Paraburkholderia fungorum: one gene and its partners. The protein of the gene in region 3 interacts with the protein of the main gene of each other region in a pairwise test. Links are inferred from orthologs where the notes say so. Each region holds a gene or a part of one and is shown on either strand. Other genes may lie near its edges.

Evidence for each region.
Region 1: the proteins of lpdA (region 3) and odhB interact in binary tests that used the Escherichia coli proteins (3 or more experiments, as listed by UniProt). The link is inferred for Paraburkholderia fungorum from one-to-one orthologs.
Region 2: the proteins of lpdA (region 3) and BLS41_RS12020 interact in binary tests that used the Escherichia coli proteins (3 or more experiments, as listed by UniProt). The link is inferred for Paraburkholderia fungorum from one-to-one orthologs.

What each region holds. Positions count from the first base shown.
Region 1 is NZ_FNKP01000001.1:1,748,669-1,751,702, reverse strand. What follows is about bases 75-2,955. They hold odhB (2-oxoglutarate dehydrogenase complex dihydrolipoyllysine-residue succinyltransferase), read right to left. Parts: upstream 2,214-2,955; coding sequence 936-2,213; downstream 75-935. Other genes in these bases: BLS41_RS07660 (2-oxoglutarate dehydrogenase E1 component), read right to left, coding at 2,365-2,955; lpdA (dihydrolipoyl dehydrogenase), read right to left, coding at 75-797. Also shown: more of lpdA, read right to left, coding at 1-74; more of BLS41_RS07660, read right to left, coding at 2,956-3,034. UniProt on the Escherichia coli protein: E2 component of the 2-oxoglutarate dehydrogenase (OGDH) complex which catalyzes the second step in the conversion of 2-oxoglutarate to succinyl-CoA and CO(2).
Region 2 is NZ_FNKP01000001.1:2,740,686-2,743,884, forward strand. The notes cover bases 16-3,061. They hold BLS41_RS12020 (UvrD-helicase domain-containing protein), read right to left. Parts: upstream 2,692-3,061; coding sequence 340-2,691; downstream 16-339. Other genes in these bases: BLS41_RS12015 (5'-methylthioadenosine/adenosylhomocysteine nucleosidase), read right to left, coding at 16-313. In the rest of the region: more of BLS41_RS12015, read right to left, coding at 1-15. UniProt on the Escherichia coli protein: A helicase with DNA-dependent ATPase activity. Unwinds DNA duplexes with 3'-5' polarity. Translocates on single-stranded DNA with 3'-5' polarity. Initiates unwinding more efficiently from a nicked substrate than double-stranded DNA.
Region 3 is NZ_FNKP01000001.1:2,548,013-2,551,127, forward strand. What follows is about bases 78-3,039. They hold lpdA (dihydrolipoyl dehydrogenase), read right to left. Parts: upstream 2,472-3,039; coding sequence 684-2,471; downstream 78-683. Other genes in these bases: BLS41_RS11190 (phasin family protein), read left to right, coding at 78-308; aceF (dihydrolipoyllysine-residue acetyltransferase), read right to left, coding at 2,727-3,039. Also shown: more of BLS41_RS11190, read left to right, coding at 1-77; more of aceF, read right to left, coding at 3,040-3,115. UniProt on the Escherichia coli protein: Lipoamide dehydrogenase is a component of the glycine cleavage system as well as of the alpha-ketoacid dehydrogenase complexes.

The DNA of each region.
Region 1 (3,034 bases), 800 kb from region 3 along the record:
TCCTTGTCCGTGTAGGCGATCGACACGCTGCTGTCGGTCGTCTTGATTTCGCCGACCTTCACGCCGACGTGAATGTCCAGACCCTGCTTCTTGAACTGCTTGGCCGCTTCTTTCGACAGCGACTGGTCAGCCGCGCCGAGGAATTCCGGCAGCGCTTCGAGCACGGTCACGTCCGCGCCCAGACGACGCCACACCGAGCCGAGTTCCAGACCGATCACGCCAGCGCCGATCACGGCCAGCTTCTTCGGCACGGAGTCGAACGTCAGTGCGCCTTCGTTGTCGGCGACGATCTTGTTGTCGACCGGAATGTTCGGCAGATGACGTGCCTTCGAACCCGTGGCGATGATCACGTTCTTCGCCGTCACGACTTCGGCTTCGCCTTCGCCGCTGACTTCGATCTGCACGCCGGCGTCCGTCTTGCCGGTTAACTTGCCGTGGCCCTTGAGCCACGTGATCTTGTTCTTGCGGAACAGGAATTCGATGCCCTTCGTCATCTTCTCGACGATGCTTTCCTTGCGGGCCAGCATCTTCGCGATATCGACCTTGACGTTTTCCACGGAGATGCCGTGGTCGGCGAGGTGATGCGATGCGTTTTCAAACTCTTCCGACGACGCGAGCAGCGCCTTCGACGGAATGCAACCCACGTTCAGACACGTGCCGCCGAGCTTCAACGCGCCGGCCGGGTTCTTCCACTTTTCGATACATGCGACGGTCTTGCCGAGCTGCGCTGCACGGATGGCGGCGATGTAACCGCCAGGGCCTGCGCCGATCACGACGACGTCAAATTCTTTGGACATGACAATCCTTTTGATGACGGAACGGCGCGCGGCCACAGTTAGTGGCGCGCACCGTTCCTGTACTGCGGAATGCGAAAGACGTACTGCTCAGATGGTGCCGGTTTGTGCAACGACAAGCCGGCACCTGGCTGATGGCAATTACAGATCGAGCAGCAGACGAGCCGGATCTTCCAGCGCGTCCTTCATCGCGACCAGCGACAGAACCGCTTCGCGGCCGTCGATGATGCGGTGGTCGTACGACAGCGCCAGATAGTTCATCGGGCGGATCACGATCTGGCCGTTTTCGACCACAGCGCGTTCCTTCGTGGCGTGCACGCCGAGAATCGCGGATTGCGGCGGGTTGATGATCGGGGTCGACAGCATCGAACCGAACACACCACCGTTCGAGATCGAGAACGTACCGCCGGTCATATCTTCGATCGACAGCTTGCCGTCCTTGGCCTTCTGGCCGAACTCGGCAATCTTCTTCTCGATTTCAGCAAGGCTCAGCTGATCGGCGTTACGCAGGATCGGCACCACCAGACCACGCGGCGAACCGACAGCGATACCGATGTCGAAGTAGCCGTGATAAACGATGTCGTTACCGTCGATCGACGCGTTCACCAGCGGGAACTTCTTCAGCGCGTGAACAGCCGCCTTCACGAAGAACGACATGAAGCCGAGCTTCACGCCATGTTCCTTCTCGAACTTGTCCTTGTACTTGTTGCGCAGGTCCATTACCGGAGCCATGTTCACTTCGTTGAACGTGGTCAGGATGGCGTTGGTTTGCTGCGACTCGAGCAGACGCTCGGCGATACGCGCACGCAGACGCGACATCGGCACGCGTTGTTCCGGGCGGTCCTTCAGCCACTGGTCGGCCGATGCCGGGCCCTTGACTTCCGGCAGCGACGGCTTCGCAGCCTTCGGTGCGGCAGCCGGTGCCGGTGCAGCCTTCGCAGCCGGAGCGGCCTGGCCTGCGTTCAGCACGTCACCCTTGGTGATGCGGCCGTCGCGGCCCGTGCCTGCGACGTCGGCGGACGACAGGCCCGCTTCAGCCATCAGCTTGCCGGCAGCCGGCGAAGCCGCGGTGTTCGCACCCGTTGCGGATGCAGCCTGAGCGGGAGCTGCTGCCGGTGCGGGCGTCGCAACCGGAGCCGGCTTCACTTCAGCTTCGACAGCAGCGGCGCTAGCGGTGCCTTCCGTGTCGATCTTCGCGATGACCTGATCGGCCACGACGATGTCGCCGTCGTTCGCGATCACTTGCACGAGCACGCCGGCGGAGGGTGCCGGCACTTCGAGAACGACCTTGTCGGTCTCGACTTCGATGAGAATTTCGTCGACAGAGATAGCGTCGCCGGGCTTCTTCTTCCACTGCAGCATCGTGGCTTCCGAGACCGACTCGGACAGCTGGGGAACCTTGACTTCAACAATAGCCATTATGAATATCCTGAATACGTATCGGGTGACGGCGCGGTGAACGACGACCGCCTGCGAACCGTCTGCAAACCGTGTATACCGCGTGTGAGCCTTCGTGGATCACCGTTGCGGCACGGGAAAGCGCTACGCGCCTTCCCGGTTCGCGATTCTTTTATTTAGCGATCGACGCGCTCTTGAGGCGGCCGAAAGCGCCTTCGATCAGCGCCTTCTGCTGCTCGTAGTGCTTCGCGTAGTAGCCGACTGCCGGCGAGGCCGAAGCCGGACGGCCGCTGTATGCCAGCTTCTGTCCTTCCTTCATGCCGTCCTTCAGGTGGTGCTCGATGTAGAACCACGGGCCCTGATTCTGCGGCTCGTCCTGCACCCAGACCACTTCCGTCGCGTTGTCGTACTTCTTGATTTCCGCTTCGAACTGCTTGTGCGCGAACGGATAGAGCTGTTCGATACGGATGATCGCGACGTCGTTCGCCTTGGTTTCGCGGCGATGCGCCACCAGGTCGTAGTACACGCGACCCGAGCAGACCACGAGACGCTTGACCTTCTTCGCGTCGATCGCTTCGTCCACTTCGCCGAGGATCGGCTGGAACGCGCCCTTCGCGAGTTCCGACAGATCCGACACAGCTTCCTTGTGGCGCAGCAGCGACTTCGGCGTAGCGACGATCAGCGGCTTGCGGAACAGGCGGATCATCTGACGGCGCAACAGGTGGAAAATCTGCGCTGGCGTGGTCGGCTGAACGACCTGCATGTTGTGGTCTGCGCACAGTTGCAGGAAACGTTCGATACGTGCCGACGAGTGCTCCGGACCCTGACCTTCGTAACCGTGC
Region 2 (3,199 bases), 190 kb from region 3 along the record:
CGGTGCCGAGGTGATAGTCGCGGCGGCCGTGCGTGATGGTGCGCACGCCGGATTCGGCGCGCATGGCGTCGATCAGGTCGCCGAGTTCTTGCGGCAAGGCCGCCAGAATCCCCAGCGGACGATGCGAGACGGGCGCGCCGTTCCGGCTCGGATCGGGTTCGGGCGAAGCTGCCGCGGCGGTGTTGTGTCCTTCGGCCGGGACCGCATTTCCGATGCCTGTAGCGCCGGCGCCAACGCTGACGCCACCGGCGGTTTCCACGCCAGCCGCCGCGCCTGAAGCCGACGAACCCGAAGCTGCATCACCCTGACTCATACAATCCGCTCCCTCGCCACGCGCGCTCACTCGACCGCCTGCAATTTGGCGACCGCGAGCGCCAGCCACTTCTCGCCGTGCCGCTTGAATTTGACCTGCGCTTTCGCGTCGGTCCCGCCACCTTCGAGCGCCGTAATCGTGCCCTCGCCGAACTTCGTGTGAAACACCTGCTGGCCGACGCGGAATCCCGTTTCCGCTGCGCGCTGCTCATTCGCGAAAGCGGGCAACTGCGCGGGCGTCGACGAAGCCGGGCCCGTGTAACCCGGCCGCGCAAACCAGTCGCGCCCATAACCCGCGTTGTCTGAGCGGCCACCCCAGCGCGCGCCCGCCTCGATCTTCGGCGTGAGCCACTTGAGCGTTTCCTGCGGCAATTCCTCCAGGAAACGCGAACGGATGTTGTAACGCGTCTGACCGTGCAGCATCCGGCTTTGCGCGAACGACAGATACAGCCGCTCCTTCGCCCGCGTAATCGCCACGTACATCAGACGACGCTCCTCCTCCAGCCCATCCGATTCCATCGCGCTGTTCTCGTGCGGAAACAGTCCCTCTTCCAGACCGGTGATGAACACCGCCGTGAATTCCAGACCCTTGGCCGCGTGCACGGTCATCAGCTGGACGGCTTCCTGGCCGGCTTGCGCCTGGTTGTCGCCCGCTTCGAGCGACGCGTGCGACAGGAAACCGGCGAGCGGCGTCATGGTGTCCGGGTTCTGCGCCGGGTCGGCGACGCCAGGCGCGTCGAGCACGACGGTGTTCGGGTCGTCGGTCGCGACGACCAGTTCAGGCGCGGCAGTTGCGCCCGGGCGCAGCGGAATCGACCGCGCCGGCGTGTCCATCCCGTAGCCTTCCTCGCTGACGAAAGCCGCCGCCGCATTGACCAGTTCCTGCAAGTTTTCCAGCCGGTCCTGGCCTTCGCGTTCGTTCTTGTAAAACTCCGACAGACCGCTCGTGCCGACCACGTACTCGACGGTTTCCGGCAGGCTCATCTGCTGCGTTTCCGCGCGCATCTTGCCGACCAGGTTCGCGAAATTCGCGAGGCTCGACCCAGCTTTGCCCGCAACGTACGGAATCGCCGCAGCCATCGAGCAGTTATACAGACGCGCGGCGTCCGCGAGTTGCTCGATCGAACGCGCGCCGATGCCGCGCGTCGGGAAATTGACGACACGCGCGAACGCGGTGTCGTCGTTCGGGTTGTCGATCAGACGCAAATACGCGAGCGCGTGCTTGACTTCCTGGCGCTCGAAAAAGCGCAAGCCGCCGTACACGCGATACGCGATGCCCGCGTTGACCAGCGTGTGTTCGATCGTGCGCGACTGCGCGTTGCTGCGGTACAGGATCGCAATTTCGCTGCGCGACGTGCCCGTGCTGATCAACGCCTTGATTTCCTCGACGATCCAGCCCGCTTCCTGCGTATCGGTCGCGGATTCATACACGCGCACCGGTTCGCCGTGACCCGCGTCGGTGCGCAGATTCTTGCCGAGACGGCGCGAGTTGTTCGCGATCAGCTGATTGGCTGCATCGAGAATATGACCGTGCGAGCGGTAATTCTGCTCGAGCTTGATCAGATGACGAACCTTGAACTCGGTTTCGAAGTCGCGCATGTTGCCGACGTTCGCGCCGCGGAATGCATAGATCGACTGGTCGTCGTCGCCGACGGCGAAGATCGAGTTGGTCTGACCCGCCAGCATTTTCAGCCACGCGTATTGCAGCTTGTTGGTGTCCTGGAACTCGTCGACCAGGATATGCCGGAAGCGCGCCTGGTAGTGCGCGCGCAGCGGCGGATTATGCGCGAGCAGTTCGAAACAGCGCAGCAGCAGTTCCGGGAAATCGACTACGCCTTCGCGCTGGCACTGCTGGTCGTACGCTTCGTAGAGTTCGACGAATTTGCGGTTGAAGTTGTCGGTCGCGTCGACGTCTTTCGGTCGCAGGCCCTGCTCTTTCGCGTTGTTGATGAAGTACTGGAGATTTTTCGCCGGGTACTTTTCGTCGTCGATGTTGAGGCCCTTCATCAGACGCTTGATCGCGGAAAGCTGGTCGGCGGTGTCGAGAATCTGGAAAGTGGCGGGCAGGCCGGCGTCACGGTGATGCGCACGCAGCATGCGGTTGCACAGGCCGTGGAAGGTGCCGATCCACATGCCGCGCGTGTCGATCGGCAGCAGCGCCGAAAGCCGCGACATCATTTCGCGCGCGGCCTTGTTGGTGAAGGTGACCGCCAGGATCGTGGCCGGCGACGCCAGGCCTTGCTGGATGAGCCACGCGATACGCGTGATCAGAACGCGGGTCTTGCCGCTGCCCGCGCCGGCGAGGATGAGCGCGGGCTCGTTGGGGAGCGTGACGGCGGCGTGTTGTTCGGGGTTTAGATTGGCTAGCAGATCGGGCATTTTTTCTGGAGGGACGGGGCGGCGGTTCGTGCGACATTATATGCCCCGGCGGGGGTTGGGCCTTTTTGCGGGCTGCGCCATTTGGCGGCGTTCTTCGGGGTGTTGGCCTTTCCTTGTGATCGCGGTGGTCTATTGGCGTTGCCGCTGTGCCGGGGGGAGCTTTTTTGAGCTGCGCCCTTTGGCGGTGTTCTTCGGGGTGTTGGCCTTTCCTTGAAGTCACGGTGGTCTATTGGCGTTGCCCCTGTGCGGGGCGGCACTTACTTTCTTTGCCGCCGCAAAGAAAGTAAGTAAAGAAAGCGGGCTCACACCGCTAACCTTGAAGTGAGCCCCCTGGCTTGGAGGGGAAAGTGGTGCGATCAACGAATGATCCCTCGCGCAGTAAACGCCAGTGACCAGGCAGTCATTCGCTCCCACTCCGCACTACGTGCATCGCGGACGGGACTGCACGGGAAGCCAGCGGGTTTGTTATATGCGGCGAGCAGCGGCTTCGCGTCGTTGTCAAAACGAC
Region 3 (3,115 bases):
AAATCGTTTCGGCAACGCAAGGTGAATTCACCCGCGTCGCAGAAGCTCAATTCGAAGAGCAGAACCGCAAGGTCCAGTCGCTCGTCGAAAACGTCGCGAAGAATGCACCGGCTGGCTCGGAAACCGCTGTCGCCGTGATCAAGTCGGCTATTACCGCCGCTAACACGACGTACGAAACGGTTCACAAGGCAACGAAGCAAGCTGTCGAAATCGCTGAAAGCAACTTCAATGCGGCTGCTACGGCTGCGTCGAAGGCAGCTTCGCAAGCCGCTGCGCAGGCATCGCGCTCGGCCAAGAAGGCAGTTTAAGTTTCACGCAGCAGCATCACGATTTATTTTGCAGCACGTCGGGTAGCACTTCTGCTGTTACCTATTACGCCGGCACAGCCCACCCGCTGTGCCGGCGTTGTCGTAAGCAACAGCGTCGTGCCGTTGCCGCTCACACGGTTTGATTGGCCGAACGCTCCGATACGTTGAAAACGTATCGTTTGCCCGGCGAAGTAGCCGGGATTTTTTTTGGCCGGGCTGACGCGGCCCCGCTGAAGCGCGACATGCGCCCTGCCCTGCCTCGCAGCCAAAGAAAAACGGCGCGCCTTTTTAAGGGACGCGCCTTTTTTTTCGCCTGTGCTTCCGCGAACCCGCCTGCGCTTACAACACACACGCAGACAGATTCTCGGGACAGCGTTACTTCTTCTTTTGCGGCGGCAGGTCGGTACAGACGCCTTCGTACAACTCCGCGGCCATTCCGATCGATTCGCCGAGCGTCGGGTGCGGGTGGATCGTTTTACCGATATCCGTTGCATCCGCGCCCATCTCGACTGCGAGACAGACTTCGCTGATCAGGTCGCCCGCGTTCAGACCGACGATCCCGCCGCCGATCACTCGATGCGTTTCCTCGTCGAACAGCAGCTTCGTGAAGCCTTCGTCGCGGCCGTTGGCGATCGCGCGGCCCGAAGCGGCCCACGGGAACACTGCCTTGCCGTACTTGATGCCCGCGGCCTTCAACTGGTCTTCCGTCTTGCCCGCCCATGCCACTTCCGGATCGGTGTAGGCCACCGACGGAATCTGCAGCGCGTCGAAGTATGCCTTCTCGCCATGAGCGGCTTCCGCAGCAACGTGGCCTTCGTGCACAGCCTTGTGCGCGAGCATCGGCTGACCGACGATATCGCCGATCGCGAAGATGTGCGGCACGTTCGTGCGCATCTGCTTGTCGACGTCGATAAAGCCGCGATCCGTCACCGCGACGCCGGCCTTGTCCGCGCCGATTTTCTTACCGTTCGGCGTACGGCCGACGGCGACCAGCACGAGGTCATAGCGCTGCGCTTCGGCCGGAGCCTTTTCGCCTTCGAACGACACGTAGATGCCGTCGTCTTTCGCTTCGGCGCCGGTCGTTTTGGTCTTCAGCATGACGTTGGCAAAACGCTTGCTGTTGTACTTCTCCCAGACCTTGACCAGATCGCGGTCCGCGCCGGCCATCAGACCGTCGAGCATTTCGACTACGTCGATCTTCGCGCCGAGCGTGGCATACACGGTCGCCATTTCCAGACCGATAATGCCGCCGCCGATCACCAGCATGCGTTGCGGAATCTGACGCAGTTCGAGCGCGCCGGTCGAATCCACCACACGCGGATCTTCCGGAATGAACGGCAGCTTCACCGCTTCCGAACCCGCGGCGATGATCGCCTGCTTGAACTTGACGACTTTCTTGCCGCCTTCGGTCTGCACTTCCATGTGATTCGGATCGACGAACGCGCCGGTCCCCGTCACCACTTCGACCTTGCGCGCCTTGGCCATACCGGCGAGACCGCCGGTAAGCTTCTTGACGACGCCCGACTTGAAGTCGCGCAGCTTGTCCAGATCGATCTGCGGCTTGCCGAACGTGATGCCGTGCGCGCCGAGCGCTTCAGCTTCATCGATCACGAGCGCGGTGTGCAGCAGCGCCTTCGACGGAATGCAGCCCACGTTCAGACAGACGCCGCCGAGTGTCGAGTAACGCTCGACCAGCACCGTCTTCATGCCCAGGTCGGCCGAACGGAACGCAGCCGAATAGCCGCCGGGGCCCGAACCGAGCACGAGCATGTCGCATTCGATGTCCGCGCTGCCGGAGAAACTGCCGGCTTGCGGAGCAGGCGTTGCCGCCTTCGATGCAGCAGCAGGTGCGGGAGCCGGAGCAGCCGCTTGCGCGGGTGCCTTCTCGGCAGCTTTCGGTGCCTCTTTGGCCGGAGCCGCTTCCGCCGATGTTTCGACGAGCGCGATCACCGTGCCTTGTGAGACTTTATCGCCGGCCTTGACGCGAACTTCCTTGACGGTGCCAGCGGTATCGCTGGGCACTTCGATGGAAGCCTTGTCGGACTCGAGCGTCATCAGAGCCTGTTCGTTCTCGATGACATCGTCCGCCTTGATATTGACTTCAATGACATCGACGTCCTTGAAGTCACCGATATCCGGTACTTTTACTTCGACGAGACTCATAGTGTCCCCTTCTCTTATTGATCGTGATGACGAAGAACCCACCGCAAGGACCTAAAAGCTGGCAGCGTCCCAAACAGAATCAGCCTTTGCTGTCCGCCAAAGGACGCGCCTTTCTTTTGCTTACTTTTCTTTGGAAGACAAAGAAAAGTAAGTGCCGCCCCGCACAGGGGCGACGCTAATAGACCGACATGAAAGCAGGTTCTACAGAAGTGCGCGGATCACAGACAAAAAACCAGCGCCCCGCGCAACATCACATCAAAGAATCACACGCCGGAAATCGGCAAGAAGCGCCCCAAGATACGCATTGAAGCGCGCAGCTTCAGCCCCATCGATAACACGGTGGTCATAGGACAACGAAAGCGGCAGCATCAGCTTCGGCACGAACTGCTTACCGTCCCAAACCGGCTTCATCGCGCCACGCGACAGACCAAGAATCGCCACTTCAGGCGCATTGATAATCGGCGTGAAGTTCGTGCCGCCGATCCCGCCCAGCGACGAAATCGAGAAGCAGCCACCTTGCATCTGATCCGGCTTCAGCTTGCCGTCACGAGCAGCCTTGGAAAGATCGGTCATTTCCTTCGCGATCTCGACCAGACCCTTCTTGTCCGCGTCACGAATCACCGGAACGACCAGACCGTTCGGCG